2 regions of the Blautia wexlerae DSM 19850 genome follow, and region 2 is predicted to be linked to the other one. Evidence: riboswitches for the same ligand, from Rfam matches in the RefSeq annotation. Region 2 holds a riboswitch; the other holds the start of a gene.

Region 1 (8,338 bases), 860 kb from region 2:
CTCCAGTATCATGCTTGCGACATCCATTCAAACGTGCGGCACTTCATGCATGGAGAGTTTCTTTTCAGCATCCTTTCAAAGATGAATTTATCTCACTGGAAGCTCCATTGCCTTTCGATTTTCGTGAGCTGGTTTCATTTTTTGGCCCTGGCTCTATTTAAGCCTCAAGTTCTTTTATTAAATTTACCATCTCAATGGCACTGAGTGCACAGTCATAGCCTTTATTTCCTGCTTTTGTACCTGCGCGCTCAATTGCCTGCTCGATATTCTCTGTTGTAAGTACTCCGAACAATACCGGAACTCCTGTTTCCAATGACACTGATGCAATACCTTTGGAAACTTCGTTGCATACATAATCATAATGGCTGGTATTTCCACGGATCACTGCACCAACACAGATCACAGCATCATATTTTCCACTTTTTGCCATTTTGGACGCGATCAGCGGGATTTCAAAAGCACCTGGCACCCAGGCTACCTGAATATCTTCTTCCTTTACATTATGACGTGTCAGTCCATCCATTGCACCGCTTACCAGTTTAGAAGTAATGAACTCATTGAAACGTGCTGCTACAATTCCTACTTTCATTCCATCTGATACTAATTTTCCTTCTAATGTTTTCATTTTTTTAATCCTTTCATCTGTAAATTTATTTTTAACCTGTACAGGTTTTTATACAAAGTAAGTTTTATTTTCGGTAACGTTATTGTTACGTTAAAAATTCTCTGCCGCATTTAATACTTCAGAATATGTCCCATCCGTAATTGTTTTGTTTTGAGATAGTGCAGATCATATGCTGTCGCATTCATCTGGATCGGAACTCTCTTTTTGATCTTGATTCCAAATTCTTCCAGCTGATAAACCTTATCCGGATTATTTGTCAACAGGCGCAGTTCTTTTACTCCCAGATTTCTCAGAATCTGCGCACCTATATAATATTCTCTTTCATCCCCGGCAAATCCAAGTGCCAGATTCGCTTCGAGTGTATCCATTCCCTGTTCCTGAAGTTCATAAGCACGGAGTTTATTGATCAGTCCGATTCCTCGTCCTTCCTGTCTCATATAAAGAAGTATTCCCCTTCCCTCTTCTTCAATCTGGGACATAGCTGCTGCAAACTGCTGTCCGCAGTCACAGCGCTGAGATCCAAACACGTCTCCTGTCAGGCACTCCGAATGCACACGGCACAGAACATCTTTTCCATCTCCAATTTCACCTTTTACCAGCGCCACATGATGTTCACCATTAAGACGGTTTACAAATCCGTATGCCATAAATTCTCCGTATCTGGTAGGCATTTTTGTAGTCGTCACGCGGTCCACCAGAATATCATGGCATTTACGGTAATTCTGAATATCTTTGATCGTTATGAATTTCAGATTCCACTTTCTGGCAAGTTCCCGTAACTCAAAGGTCCTCATCATAGTGCCGTCTTCTCGCATAATTTCACAACACAGGCCACACTGTTTTAATCCGGCAAGTCTGCAGAGATCTACAGTTGCCTCTGTATGTCCGTTTCTTTCCAGCACCCCATTCTTCTTTGCCAGAAGCGGAAACATATGTCCGGGACGTCTGAAATCTTCGGGTTTTGCATTCTCATCTACGCATTTCATGGCTGTAACAGAACGTTCTGCTGCGGAGATTCCTGTACTGGTACTGACATGGTCTACGGAAACAGTAAAAGCCGTTTCGTGATTATCAGAATTTTCTGCTACCATCTGCGGGAAGTGCAGTTTTCTTACATATTCCTCAGACATTGGCATACAGATAAGTCCCTTTCCATGGGTAGCCATAAAATTAATATTTTCTGTTGTGGCAAACTCTGCTGCACAGATAAAATCTCCTTCATTTTCTCTGTCCGGATCATCCGTTACCAGAATAATTTTTCCATTTCGAAGTTCTTCCAAAGCTTCTTCTACTGAATCAAATCCGTTCATTTTTTCTCTCCTTATGCGATGTATTTTTCTGATACCATATATTTTTCTTCTGTTAAGAGGGCAAAATCATTCGCATTGGCAGCTTATCTGGTCCATGTCAGGCAGATAAAGCATTCACTGCACAATTCTGCACCAGTCGAATAACTGCTTTTTGCTTAATTCTGTCAAAATCCATACTTATTCAGGAAATCCCGTGTGATATTGCTTTTTACCGGCTGTTCTTTCACAGGTATTATTAATTTTTCCACGTATTTTCCAATTATGTCTGTCTCCAGATTAACGATATCTCCTTCTTTACGTTCCCCAAGAACGGTAATTTTTACTGTATGAGGAATTGCAGAAATGGAAAAATCTGTTTCTGAGACTTTTGCCACTGTAAGGCTGATTCCATCAATTGTCACAGAACCTTTTATCACAATATATTTCATAATGTCTGGTGAAGCCTGAATGGTATACCAGACAGCATTATCATCTCTGCGAACTTCCGTGATTTTTCCTGTTCCATCCACATGTCCTGCGACAATATGTCCTCCAAATCTTCCATTTGCAGGCATTGCTCTTTCCAGATTTACATGCTGTCCCGGAGAAAGCTGAATCAGTGCAGAACGATTTAATGTCTCGTGCATCACATCTGCCGTAAAACCATCTTTCAGACACGCTGTTACAGTCAGGCAGATTCCATTTACAGCTACGCTGTCTCCTGTTTTCAGGTCATCCAGTATTTTCTCTGCCTGTATCGTGAATACCGCTGAATTTGCTCCTTTTTTTATTTTTTTCACAGTTCCAAGTTCTTCAACAATTCCCGTGAACATTTCACTTCACCTCGCTCTCTATGAGAAGATCATCTCCTAATCTGGTTATTTCGCTGTTTTTTAATAATACTGCACTGGCAGGATCAGGAAATCCCTTTCCTTCCACCGGTGTCTTTGCTTCTTCGCCTCCAAAAAGTTTGGGTGCTATATAGGTCTGAACTTTCTGAACAATACCGCTTTCCAGTGCTGACCAGTTTAAAGAACCCCCTCCTTCCAGCAAAATACTGTCTATCTTTGCAGCTCCCAGAAGTTCCATTAATCTGTTTAAATCTATGTGTCCGTTTTTCTCCGGAACATACAGAACCTGGCATCCCAGCTCTTCATAATTCTTTATCTTCTGCTGATCTTTACTGCTGCTTGCAATGATTGTAGGAATTGTCACTGCTGTTCTTACAATCTTAGATGTCAGTGGTGTTCTCAGATGGGAATCGCAGATAATACGCACAGGATTTCTGCTGTTTTCCAGTCTGCAGGTGAGCATCGGATCATCTGCCAGCACAGTTCCCACCCCGACCATAATTCCTGTATATTTCAGTCGCTGTTCCTGTACATGAATTCTGGCAGCTTCTCCTGTCACCCATTTGGATTCACCTGTATAAGCGGCAATTTTCCCATCCATAGTCATTGCATATTTCATGACCACATACGGTTTTTTATTTTGGATGTAATAAAAGAATGCTTCATTCAATTTATCACACTCTTCTTTTAAAATATTTTCTGTTACTTCAATTCCATGATCCTTCAAAATCCGGATTCCTTTTCCTGCAACCAGCGGATTAGGATCTGATGATCCGATGATCACGCGTTTGATTCCGGTCTCCAAGATTGCATTCACGCATGGAGGCTGTTTTCCATAATGGCAGCAGGGTTCTAAAGTAACATATATAGATGCTCCTTTGGGTTCTTCCGTACACACTGCCAGAGCTTCTCTCTCCGCATGAAGTTCGCCATATTTTCTATGATATCCCTGGCCAATGATTCTTCCGTTTTTAACGATCACAGCACCCACCATCGGATTAGGTGCTGTAAAACCCATTCCTTTTTGCGCCAGTTCCAAAGCCATTTTCATATACTGCCTGTCCTGTTCCATATCCGTTGTGTTTTTCAATCCATCATCTCCTGCTCTTTTATAACAATTCCATAAAATAAAGCCCCGGTGTTCTTTCAACATCCAGGGCTTGGTAATTAATATTTGATATGAATTATCTTCCGATGAATCTGACTCTTTATTTCATCACTGAAATCACTTTAATTCATATAAAAAAGCTCTGGAATAAATTAATTATTCCAGAGCAGTCAGCTTTCACAGATCAGTTAATTCTTCTGTATCTCTACTGTTATCTTCTTTCATCCAGACTGTACTGTCGGCTTCGGAATTGCACCGAATCATACCTTACGGCTCGTGGGCTTTACCACCGGTAGGGAATTGCACCCTGCCCTGAAGATCTTATTTTATTTTTATCAGCAATTTTTGCAATTTACCTTGCTGATGTCTGACAGTATACTCTTAACTTTTATCTCTGTCAAGATTTTTTTCAGGAAAGTAACCCTCTTACCATCTCTGCATTAAATGTCACACCTGTCAGGTGATCTACTTCAATCTGATACAGGGCATTGGCTGCGATATGCTCTGCTGCCTGTTCCAGATCACGAATACCGCTTGTATTTTTATGCAATTCAACGACGGCATCCAGACCGTCTTCTGTTACTACACATTCTTCTGCTTTCAGGCTCATGCGTTTCAAAACTTTCGGAAGAACGTATTTGGAGAAGATGATCTTCTTCTCTTCTGATGTATAATCCGGGATATCGATCACCGCGAAACGGGACATCAGAGGTGCGCTGATCTGGGACTTATCGTTTGCCGTAGCAATAGGATAAACGCCCACTGTAGGCACCATACATTCCATATAGTTATCTGTAAATCCAAGGTTGTCAAGCAGAGTAAGAAGTACGTCTGCAGGGTTTCCGTTGCCCTTACCTGACGCTGCTTTATCAAGCTCGTTGATGATAAATACAAGGTTGGATTCTCCTGCTGCCGAGAAAGCTTCCATAATGATTCCGGGCTTTGCGTTTGCATAGATTCTGGAACTTCCTGTAAGCTGTTCCGGATCATTGATGGAACTCATGTCCAGAGTTGTCCAAGGCAGTTTCAGAATACGGGCAACTGCATAGGCAATCTGAGATTTGCCTGTACCTGCAGGACCTACAAGGAGAAGTCCGTATGCAGGAAGTGTATGGGTACGGTTGATCTGTATGATTGTTTCAATGATACGCTGCTTTACAGATTCCATTCCGTAGAGTTCCTCATCAAGGATCCTGCGGGCTTCCTGAGGATCGATTGCTTCAAAATAATTGCTCTTCCACTGTACATTCATCATGATGGAAAGTGCTCTCTGAGCATGACGTCTCTCCTCTGGAGATACTTCGTGTGAACGGGCAACTGCAAGGTTTCTTCTCGCCCAGAGACGGATATTATCCGGCAGGGTTCTGCCTGCGCAGGTCATAAAATCAGTGATGCTCTGAATGCTTGTCAGCTTCATCTCGTCCCCTGCTTCTTCCTCATCTTCATCCTCAACAAGCTCTGCAGGTGCACTGCTTGCAAGAAGTCTCTCGATCATAAACTGAAGAAATCCGTCCTCTGCGGAGAGTTTCGTGCCGCCGCCAAAAGCGGTTTCACGAATCTTATAAACTGCATAACCATTCTCTTTATTCTCTCCAGAAAGACGCACATTGATATGATTCTCCCCAAGCCATTTCAGAAGACTTACAAATCTTGAATCAATACTGATAATATCTGCACTGAAAACGCCGTCATCTTCTTTAAATTCAAAGGATGTACGTTTAATCGGATTAGTAAAAATACCGCAGGAATGATGTTTCCACTGACGGCTGCTGTTATCCAGGATCATGATCGGTTTCTCAGGGGAAGTCTCCTTTTCATTGGACTGGAACGTAGTGTAGGTACATTCAGACTGTACGCCTGTTTTCTTGTCTGAAGCACCGCTGAAATCAAATACTGGCATAGTAAATACTCCTTTTATTTTATCCTTAATCAGTGTGTAATTTTTAATGTACAACTCTTTATTATTCTAGCAGAATCTTTTCTTTTTATCAATTCTGTAAATGTATTTATTGCATAATTAGTGAGCCTCACATGACTGAAGTCACATGCTTCCAGACGCTTTAGGCGTCCGACTGAATATCGGCGGATACGCCTGTAACTTAGGTACGCAGTTATGCGCATTTCCCATGCCAGATATGGCAGGTTCCCACATTACAGGTAGTCCACTGTATATCTGCCTGTATCTATGCTGCTTTTAAACATTCCATTTCTGAATGGAGTTTCCTCAGATCTGCATAAACGCATGAGGTTCTACGCTTTACAGGAGGGACTTTTGCCTCCGGTAAAGACCTTTCCGTTGCCGGAAGGGGTTTTAAAAGTTCCCTTATAAAATATCTCGCCCCTATATTATAGGATGCTGACAGGTCACAATTATATCGTTTTCCTGTCTGGAAAGTACAGAGGCTGTGATTTTCCCAGTCACGTGTTACCGCCCCGGAACCATCATAAGCCAGTCTCTTTGGTATTCCATGCGCAGATCCTGGATACCCGCATCCCTTTCCTGTGTGCCTGATGTTCACAACACTTCTGGATATCTCTTTTTCTCCACAGGTGCAGTTTCTGTTTTTTCTTTCCCGATATCTTCCCCTGCATCTCCAGATACTCGAACACGATCACATCTGCATGGTTTTCTTCCGCATATCTTACAATCGCACCTGCAGTCTTTTTACCCAGTTCTGTGTTCAGACGTTTCGTATATGCCCATCTTCCCTGTGTCTGCGCAGAGCCATGTTCCCTCTGGAATCTGCGGATCCGTCCCAATGTACGGTACATCCGGTCTTTTTCACTGGGATGATCTATGAATCTTCTTCCCAGGACAGTTCCGTCTGCCCGCATGATCGTACAGACTGCATCGGTATTGATCCCTAAGTCCACGCTGCAGATAATCTGTTCTTTCACAGGTGTTTTGTTAAGTGTTACTTCCTCTTTATAGGAAAAACGCAAAAAATACTTCCGGTGTCTCTTTTCCAGAGTCGGGGCAGATGCCTTTTTCCCTGACCAGCATTTTCTCAGATATTCCATATCCGTATGATCCAGACGTACACAGGACCATTTCCAGTCATGACCGTCATAGAGTTTCAGGTATGCTTCGTCTTTCCCTTCCGCGCCTTCACGATACATGACATCACGGTAGAAGACCGGCATGGCGTGGTTTTCATATACAAGCTTTGGTTTCCCGCTCTTTCCGTCGGTCTTTTCCCATAGATCCAGCCGTGTTTTATAAGAGGATACTGTCCCCAGTGCATGCTGGATGGCAGATCTGCGCAGATAGGAAGGCATCTTTGGGAACCGGATATCAAAATCAAAACAGGCATGGTTTTTCTTCGTAGTATGTACCAGATGTTCTGCAGCATTAAAACGCCTCTTTGCATCCGGGATTTCTGCTAATTCTTCCCATACCTGCACATAAATCCCAATCAGATAGCTGACAGCAGAACGGTAGATCTCCAGTGTCTGGCGGATTGGGATATTCTGTTTTCGTAATTCCACACCATAACTGGATATTATCTGCATTTTTATTTCTCCCTGATAACTCTTTTCTCAGATTCTGTTGTTTTTTCTACTACCTATGGTTATATTACTTAAATGAAAAACTAAATTCCAGCTGTGGATTATCTCAGTAACTATGCGGGATTAAATTCTGTAATGCACCTTAACAATTCTATTTTTTTGTCTTATAATAAACCTGTAAGCACTCATGATTTATGTTTTTATGCATACTAACCGGGCATCTGAAAATAGTGTGCGAGACTAAATTCCACATGCCTTATGTGCAAGACTAAATTCTGGTGCAGTGAAATCTGCCTGTGCTTTACTATTTTATTTTATAAGTTTTGGACTAAGCATAACATCATCAGGTGCGATTGCCTTTAATCCTAATGCTTTGTGCAGTTTGTTGTCCAAGAGTAAAAGAGAGAGTTCATATGGGCTATGTCCATTAAGACTGTCTCTTTTTTCGTTGTTTATGTGATTCATCATAAGTCTGACTTTCTCGTCATTTAAATCAGCGAATGAACTCCCTTTCGGACGGATGTAGCGGATATACTCGTGGTTCTTTTCGCAGGCACCTTTTTGCCAAAAGCTGTATGGATCACAGTAAAAGACCGTCGTGCTTTTACTTCCGTCACAGAATTTCTCCATCTCTTCACGAGCTGAGAATTCTGAACCTCCATCCGTGAGGATCACCGGAAAAAGCTTTTTGAATGCATCCTGTCCTAACACTGTTTCAAGCCATACAAAGACCTCTAACACGCATTCCTGGTCTTGATATTCCAACAGGAACATAAGCATAAGATTGCAGTTGCGGAATGTAAAGGTCAAGAGGGCGCAGCTTTCGCCTTTCATTCCTTCCACGCAGTCCATTTCCACAACATTTATATCTGGATGATCTTTCATATAATTCTGGAAATTTTCGTAGTTATGACCTTGACGATAAGAACGATCTTTTGCACTGGTCTGTGTAGGT
Region 2 (8,338 bases):
CTTATGAACTACAAAATACCGGGATATTATATATTTTTCATTTGTCTGGCAGTGATTTCCTGTTTTTCTAATCCTGGAATGGTTGTATTAGCGGGCTGTAGGGTTGATAATATTGATCAGGCAGAGTAAAATTTTATCAATGAAGTGAGTCTCCTGCTTTAATATTACAAATATTCGTCTGACTTATGAAAAGTGCCTGATGAGATGAAAATCTTCTCAGGGATGGGTTGTGAGAACAGAGAAAAAAGAATGGTTTCGGAAAAAATAATGACAAGTTAAACAAAAGCCGTAAAGTGGGAATTTCCAGCTTTGCGGCTTTTGTGGTATCATGAATTGAAAGACATCTCAACAACTTTTCCATTGGTTACCTTAATGCGCAGACCTAATCCATTCATGCTTCTCATGGTAGACATGAAAGCGGATTTTGAGCAATAATCGTTGGGAGCTTCACCTCCGGAAAAATAGTATTTGGTCTTGGAAGTAAGTTTAAATGTATGTTTTCCGTATTTTATATATGCTTTTTTGTTTTGGCTGTTTAATATTCCGTTTTTGGAAGTATTAAATGACGCATACATTGTCAGAGTGTTCCCCTTACATATAGCCTTTCTTGTGCCTGACATATAGTATTTTGTGCCATTGGTTGTTATTGTTCCGCCTTTTTTTCCATTTATGCAGGTATCATAGTAGGTTGTACCTGACTTTCCGGTAGCTGCCTGCACATTTGAGAATCCCATGTAGCCGGTAACGAGGCAGATGGCAAGTATCAGTGTTAACATTTTCTGGAACTTCTTTGTCCATGTTTTCATATTGAAAACCTCCTCCTAATATATAAGTGTAGGGTTTCAGTACCCAACAGCCAGTTGGGACTTAATCCTCTCATTGTTTAAGCTGTATAATGATTAGGCATCGGTCTGACGACACCTCCTAGGACCATTGGCGTCCGTACGAAAGCCTGTCAGCCAGCCTGTCATTGCAGCCGTTCGATTTATGCAGGTTGAACTACTACTTCACGTTCGTTTGATACCCCAGGAGATTGAATAGGCAATGAGAAATGCTGGAATCCATGCAAATTCACTTTTGGAGGTACGTAGAATGTACAACGCAGTAGGTATTGATGTTTCAAAGGGTAAAAGCACCGTTGCAGTCCTGCAGCCTGGCGGCACTGTGATCCGCAAGCCCTTTGATGTCTCCCACACATCCCAAAACCTCAATGAACTGGCAGATTATTTGAGTTCATTAGACGGCACCACAAAGATCGTTATGGAGTGTACGGGTAGATATCATGAGCCTATGATAAAGGCTCTATCCGAGGTGGATTGTTTATTTCCATTGTAAATCCTCACCTGATTAAAAACTTTGGCAACAACTCCCTGCGCAAGGTGAAATCGGATCCGGCGGATGCCCGCAAAATTGCCCGCTATACGCTTGACAACTGGACGGAACTGCGCCAATATTCAGGTATGGACAATACACGTACTCAGTTAAAAACTTTAAACTCTCAATTCAGCTTCTTTATGAAACAAAAGGTTGCCGCAAAAGCAAATCTGATTGCACTGTTGGATAATACTTATCCTGGTGTAAACAAACTCTTTGACAGCCCCACCCGTGAGGACGGGAGTGAAAAATGGGTTGACTATGCTTATTCTTTCTGGCATGCGGATTGTGTCCGCAAGATTGGGTTAAAGGCATTTACAGAACGCTACATGTCTTTCTGTAAGAAGCACCACTATATCTTTCAGCAGGACAAGCCAGAAAAACTGTTTAATGCCTCGAAGGAGTTGGTTGCCGTCTTTCCAAAGGAGAAGACTTATAAGCTGTTGATCCAAAGAAAGCATCCAAAGCAGTTAAATCTTGCCTCCGAACATGTAGAACGACTCCGCAGGGAAATGAACGAACTGGCATCCACACTTCCAGAATACAGCACCGTAATGGGCATCTATGGCGTTGGGAAAACCTATGGTCCCCACTCATCGCTGAGATCGGCGATGTATCCCGGTTTACCCACAGGGAAGCACTGACCGCCTTTGCGGGCGTAGACCCCGGTGTTGATGAATCCGGCCAAAGACAAGTCAAAGAGCAACAGGGCTTCAAAGGTCGGATCCGCAAGGCTGCGCAAAACATTGTTTCAGATCATGACAACCTTGTTGCAAAATGCTCCTGAAGCCGATCCGGTGTACCGTTTTCTTGACAAAAAACGGTCTCAGGGAAAGCCTTACTATGTCTACATGACAGCCGGAGCGAATAAGTTCTTACGCATTTACTATGGTAAAGTCAAAGAATGTCTGCGGAACTTAGAACAGACAGAATAACACCCTTTTCTATATCACCACTTTCAAAGCCGGCATTTCTGGCGGCTTAAAAGTTATGCACAAAATATCAAATCGGATTTTTGAAATTTTCTTCAAAAAAACACTTGACTTTTTATTAGCAGGCTTTCGTTTTCTGGATTTATTATAATAGCCTGGAAAAGCAAAGTCAATAGAGGAGCGTAATGGAATAGTTGTATTGACAATAGATATCTGTATGTAGTATAATCAGACGCAAATAAAAGAAAATTCTTCGGGGTTGTGGTGATCAGCATCAGCTGAGATTCCCTACCGGCGGTTATAGTCCGCGACCCGCTTCGGCGGCTGATCTGGTGGAATTCCAGGACCGACAGTATAGTCTGGATGAGAGAAGAACACGCGATATTTACCATACGTGCTCATTACCCCGGATATATGATCCGGGGTTTTTTTATATGTTGAAGAAAATCTTCATTATATAAAAAGCTTGTGGAATTTTCTTTTAAACAAAGAATAATTTCAAAGGAGAGAAACAGTATGAGTGAACAGGTATTAAGAAATGGAAATGTGGTAGCAAGGAGTAAGACGAGAACCATCACACAGATAGCCATGCTTGGCGCTATCGCAGGAATTTTAATGAATCTGGAGTTTCCGCTTCCTTTCCTGGCACCGACTTTTTATCAGCTGGATTTTTCAGAAATCCCGGTACTGGTTGGCTCATTTGCAATGGGACCGATCGCAGGTGTACTGATCGAGCTGGTGAAGATTCTTGTGCATCTGGTAACAAAGGGCTCTATGACAGCAGGTGTAGGCGATGTGGCAAACTTCATCTTTGGATGTACATTTGCAGTTCCGGCAGGTCTGATCTACCGCTATAAATCTGTTAAGAGCAGAAAACATGCAGTGATCGGAATGGCAGTTGGAACCGTACTTACAGCAGTAGTTGCATGCTTTATCAATGCATTCGTGTTACTTCCGGCATACGGAAAGGCTTTTGGAATGCCGGTAGAAGCATTTATCGAAATGGGAAGTGCAGTACACAGTTCTGTAAATAATCTTCTTACATTTGCAGCAATGATCATTTTCCCATTCAACATATTCAAATATGCTCTGACATCCCTGATCGTATTCCTGATTTATAAGAGAATCCGCGTGGTGCTCAAGGGAGATTGATTTTATATCTGATAAAGAATAAATAAATTGGCAGCACAATAAATAAAAAAGAAGAACAGCCGTATGATGAAAAATCTGCGGCTGTTCTTCTTTTTATGTGTAAAAAATAATTACGGAAATTGTCAGACAGACTTAAAAAAGATACGATAATATGGTAAGATAAAACAGACGATATAAACATCGGAATGTGAGGTTTATAAAATGAATGATACAGGAATCAGACCGGAAGTTATAGAAGAAATCCGAAACCTTGCGCAAAAATATGATATTGAAAAAGTAATTCTTTTTGGTTCGAGAGCAAGAGGAGATTTCAGAAGAACAAGTGATATAGATATTGCAGTCACAGGAGGAGATTTTGCAAGGTTTGCGTTAGATGTGGATGAAGAGACAAGTACTCTTCTGGAGTATGATATTGTAAATCTTGATCGTGACATGCAGGATGAATTAAGAGAATCTATAGAGAAGGAAGGGAGGATTTTGTATGAGAAAATATGAGAATTTCTGCAATGCACTGTCTAACATGAAAGATATTTATAATTATGAAGAACCATATGATAATGTAGTGATTACCGGACTCGTAGGATTGTATGAAATTTGTTTTGAGCAGTCATGGAAAATGATGAAAGAAATACTGGAGATTCATGGATATGCAGAGGGAGCAACAGGTTCACCGAAAATCATTCTGAAGACTGCCTATAAAGCAGGAATGATAAGAGATGAGGAGCAGTGGCTTCGTGCATTGCAGGCAAGAAATAATGTTACACATTCTTACAATCAGAAAATTGCGTTAGGAATTATAGCTGATGCAAAAGAAGAGTTTTATCAGATGTTTTGCGAACTAAAAACAGAGATAGAAGAAAATTGGCTGTAATAATCAGCGAAGGTATAGAAAGCGAAAGGAAGTATCCATTATGGGACAGATACACAATATTGAAAAACTGACAGATTGTAAATTTTTAAATTTGTACCATTTAAATGCAACAAGCATTCACAACACTCCTGTGTCATATTTTGTGGCATCCCGTGCGAAGAGTATTAACGAATTAAAAATAAAAACAGGTAAAAATACTCCGGATGGTGTAATTATTTACAGTCTTTACGGAGAGAAAAAAGACAGGGTTGTATTGGTACGTCAGTACAGATATGCAATCGGCGGATACATCTACGAATTCCCGGCAGGTCTGGTAGAATCGAACGAAGAATTCCATGAGGGTGCAGTAAGAGAAATGTACGAGGAAACAGGACTGAAATTCACACCGCTGAAAGTAGATCCTGCATTTGAGAGACCTTATTTCACAACGGTTGGAATGACAGATGAATCCTGCGCAACTGTTTATGGATATGCGGAAGGTGAAATCAGTAAAGCGGCACAGGAGGATTCCGAAGAAATCGAAGTTGTGCTTGCTGACAGAGAAGAAGTAAAGAGGATTCTGCGTGAAGAAAATGTAGCAATCATGTGTGCATATCAGCTTATGCATTTCCTTCAGGATGAAGAACCTTTTGCATTTTTGAAGGAAGAACTTTAACCAAATCAAGCAAGTAGCGAAGCGGATGATTTTATCTGCTTGACTAAGGAGAATTAAGGGAGGATTAAAATAATGGCAAAATGGCAGAGAAGCTTCTTCCAGCCTGTGCTTCCGCTGGGAGAAGATGGACGGAGAGTTACAGGAAGTAAAGAACACATTGCACTTTCCAGAATGGCAGCAGGAGAGGGAATGGTCCTTCTGAAAAATGAGAAAAATACACTTCCGATCCGGAGAGGGACGAAAGTCGCACTCTTTGGTAAGGGTACTGTAGACTACGTAAAAGGCGGCGGAGGAAGCGGCGATGTAACTGTAGAATACATCCGTAATCTTTATGAGGGCATGAAGATTAAAGAGGATGAGGGGAAAGTAGAAGTTTTCGATAAACTTGCGAAATATTATGCGGAAGATATTCAGAAACAGTACGAAGATGGTGCCGTACCGGGTATGACAGTTGAGCCGGAGCTTCCGGATGAACTTCTGAATGAAGCGCGAGAATATACAGATACTGCAATCATTACCATCTGTCGTTTCTCAGGCGAAGGATGGGACAGAAAATGTGAAGCTGCACAGGACGGATACGTTCTTGATGGAGAGGAAAAAAGAAACTCCGAGCTGTCAGCGAAGATTTTTGAAAACGGTGATTTCTGCCTGACAAATGCAGAGAATATCATGGTAGAGAAAGTAAAGAAAGCATTCACACATGTAATCGTAGTGATGAATGTTGGCGGTATCGTGGACACGAAATGGTTCAGAGACTGCGATGAGATCCAGTCAGTACTGATGGCATGGCAGGGCGGTATGGAAGGTGGTCTTGCAACAGCAGATATACTTTGTGGTGATGTTAATCCATCCGGTAAATTATCCGATACTTATGCAAAAGATCTGGAAGATTATCCATCCACAGCAAACTTCCATGAGTCTGCATTCTATGTAGATTACACAGAAGATATCTATGTGGGATACCGTTACTTTGAAACAATTCCGGGTGCAGCGGAAAGAGTAAATTATCCGTTTGGGTTTGGACTTTCCTATACAGACTTCGACTGGAAGATGACTGGTGTTTCCGAAGAAAACGGTGTGATCACAGTTCTTACTGAAGTAACCAATACAGGAAAAACAGCAGGAAAAGAAGTTATCCAGCTCTATTACGGAGCACCACAGGGGAAACTTGGAAAGCCTGCGAAAGTACTGGGGGCATTCAAAAAGACCAGTCTTCTTCAGCCGGGTGAACGTCAGATTCTTACCCTGAAAATTCCTGTGAATCAGATGGCATCCTACGATGATCTGGGTAAAGTATGCAGATCAGCCTATGTTCTGGAGGCAGGAGAATATGCGATCTATATCGGTACAAATGTAAGAGATGCAGCGAAGATCGACTTTACATATGTAGTAAAAGAAGACACAGTAACTGAGCAGTTAAGCCGGAAAGCAGCGCCATATCATCTTCAGAAACGTATGCTTGCGGACGGTTCCTATGAGGAACTTCCACAGCGTGAATATGTGGAAGAAGAAGGACTTCCGAGACAGGATAAATATGCCATCGGTCTTCCATGCCCTGATACAAGAGGACAAAAAGGAATAGACTTTCTTGATTTTCTTGATTCCAAGGGAGTTCGCTTCTCTGATGTAGCAGATGGTAAAATGACATTGGATGAGTTTATGGATATCCTGACATTGGATGACTGTATCAATCTCCTTGGCGGACAGCCAAACACAGGATGTGCCAATACATTTGGAATGGGAAATCTTCCGGAATACGGAGTCCCGAATGTGATGACTGCAGACGGACCAGCCGGACTTCGTATTCTTCCGAAATGCGGAGTGAACACAACTGCCTGGCCATGTGCCACACTTCTTGCCAGCACCTGGGATGAAGAACTGGTAGAGAAAGTTGGTAAAGCAGGAGCGGAAGAAGTAAAAGAAAATAATATCAGTATCTGGCTTACTCCTGCCTGCAACATTCACAGAAGCCCGCTCTGTGGCCGTAACTTTGAGTATTATTCTGAAGATCCGTACCTTGCAGGAAAGACAGGTGCAGCTGTGGTAAGAGGCATCCAGTCTCAGCATATCGGAGCAAGTGTGAAGCATTTTGCAGCCAATAATAAGGAGACAAACCGTAAGGATTCTGATTCCAGAGTATCAGAGAGAGCACTCCGTGAGATTTATCTGAAACAGTTTGAGATCATTGTAAAAGAGGCTCATCCGTATACGATTATGTCTTCCTATAACCTGCTTAATGGCATTCATACTTCAGAGCATAAAGAACTCCTGACAGGTATTCTCCGTGATGAATGGGGATTCGACGGAATAGTTACAACAGACTGGTGGACATTCGGAGAACACTATCGCGAAACAAAAGCAGGAAACGATATCAAGATGGCAGCAGGATATCCGGAACGCATAAAAGAAGCATACGAAAAAGGATTTATTACTGAAGAAGAAATCCGTCTCAGCGCAAGAAGAATCCTGAATATGATTCTGAAAATTGACTGATGAGTATCACTAATATTTTATACAGGAGCAAAAAAGATGATGGATGAGCGTAAACGAAGTTTAAGAAAAGAAATAGTCAGGCTGGCACTTCCGATCGCACTTCAGCAGTTCATGACAGCCCTGGTCGGAGCATGTGATGCGATCATGCTGGGAAAGTTAAGCCAGGATGCCATGTCAGCTGTATCACTGTTCCTCTGGGAGGAATCTGCGCATTTATCCTGAAACTGCCGGTTATGGTTGTCTACTTTGTACTCAATCTGGACGAGATCATTAAACTGCTGGTGGTCTATAAACATTATAAGAAATATAAATGGATTAAGAATCTTACATAATTTTACACGCTTCACAGGCACATATACCGGATATCCGGGACTATGTGCCTGTTTTGTTTTAATGATATTTATGCATCCGTACATAATAGCTGATGCATAAGATCACAGTGGCTCCGCTCCATGCTGCAATCTCTGCAAAGAAAATACCGTCCTGTCCGATAAAATGGGGAAGAATCAGTGCAGCACTGATACGCATGACGAATTCAGCCATACCACTTACCATAGGCATTAAGGTATCTCCCAGCCCCTGAAGTGCAGATCTGTACACGTACAGAAAGTACAAAACCCAGAGCATGGCAGCCATAATAGAAAGGTATTTAAAAGCAATTGCCAGTACCTGCTGTGTCTGCTGCGGTTCACCTGAGATGAAAAGTGAGAGAATATTTTTTCCAAATAAAAACATGGCAGCAGAAATGATTAGTGAGGTAAGTAGGGAAAGCAGCATACTGCTGCGGACGCCTTTTCTGATCCTGTCAATCTTTCTGGCTCCCAGATTCTGACCCACATAGGTAACGATGGCATATCCATA

What was found. Region 2 has a riboswitch for FMN ahead of NQ550_RS17935 (ECF transporter S component). Riboswitches for the same ligand answer to the same signal wherever they lie in the genome.
Region 1: linked by a shared signal. The riboswitch ahead of ribD (bifunctional diaminohydroxyphosphoribosylaminopyrimidine deaminase/5-amino-6-(5-phosphoribosylamino)uracil reductase RibD) and the one ahead of NQ550_RS17935 (ECF transporter S component) in region 2 are both predicted to bind FMN.

What each region holds. Positions count from the first base shown of each region.
Region 1 is NZ_CP102267.1:2,996,626-3,004,963, forward strand. Features, by position in the region: gene NQ550_RS13935 (RluA family pseudouridine synthase) at 1-161, shown strand, start outside; gene ribH (6,7-dimethyl-8-ribityllumazine synthase) at 158-625, opposite strand; gene NQ550_RS13945 (bifunctional 3,4-dihydroxy-2-butanone-4-phosphate synthase/GTP cyclohydrolase II) at 736-1,935, opposite strand; gene ribE (riboflavin synthase) at 2,100-2,747, opposite strand; gene ribD (bifunctional diaminohydroxyphosphoribosylaminopyrimidine deaminase/5-amino-6-(5-phosphoribosylamino)uracil reductase RibD) at 2,749-3,837, opposite strand; FMN riboswitch at 4,083-4,197, opposite strand; gene NQ550_RS13960 (AAA family ATPase) at 4,283-5,773, opposite strand; gene NQ550_RS13965 (transposase) at 6,057-6,392, opposite strand; gene NQ550_RS13970 (IS200/IS605 family accessory protein TnpB-related protein) at 6,316-7,386, opposite strand; gene NQ550_RS13975 (IS30 family transposase) at 7,693-8,338, opposite strand, start outside.
Region 2 is NZ_CP102267.1:3,860,590-3,868,927, reverse strand. Features, by position in the region: gene NQ550_RS17950 (hypothetical protein) at 4-129, shown strand; gene NQ550_RS17945 (hypothetical protein) at 327-806, opposite strand; partial or broken gene NQ550_RS17940 (IS110 family RNA-guided transposase) at 1,093-2,309, shown strand; FMN riboswitch at 2,552-2,685, shown strand; gene NQ550_RS17935 (ECF transporter S component) at 2,823-3,458, shown strand; gene NQ550_RS17930 (nucleotidyltransferase family protein) at 3,660-3,953, shown strand; gene NQ550_RS17925 (HI0074 family nucleotidyltransferase substrate-binding subunit) at 3,940-4,329, shown strand; gene NQ550_RS17920 (NUDIX hydrolase) at 4,370-4,984, shown strand; gene NQ550_RS17915 (glycoside hydrolase family 3 protein) at 5,057-7,477, shown strand; gene NQ550_RS17910 (hypothetical protein) at 7,514-7,699, shown strand; gene NQ550_RS17900 (MATE family efflux transporter) at 7,868-8,338, opposite strand, start outside.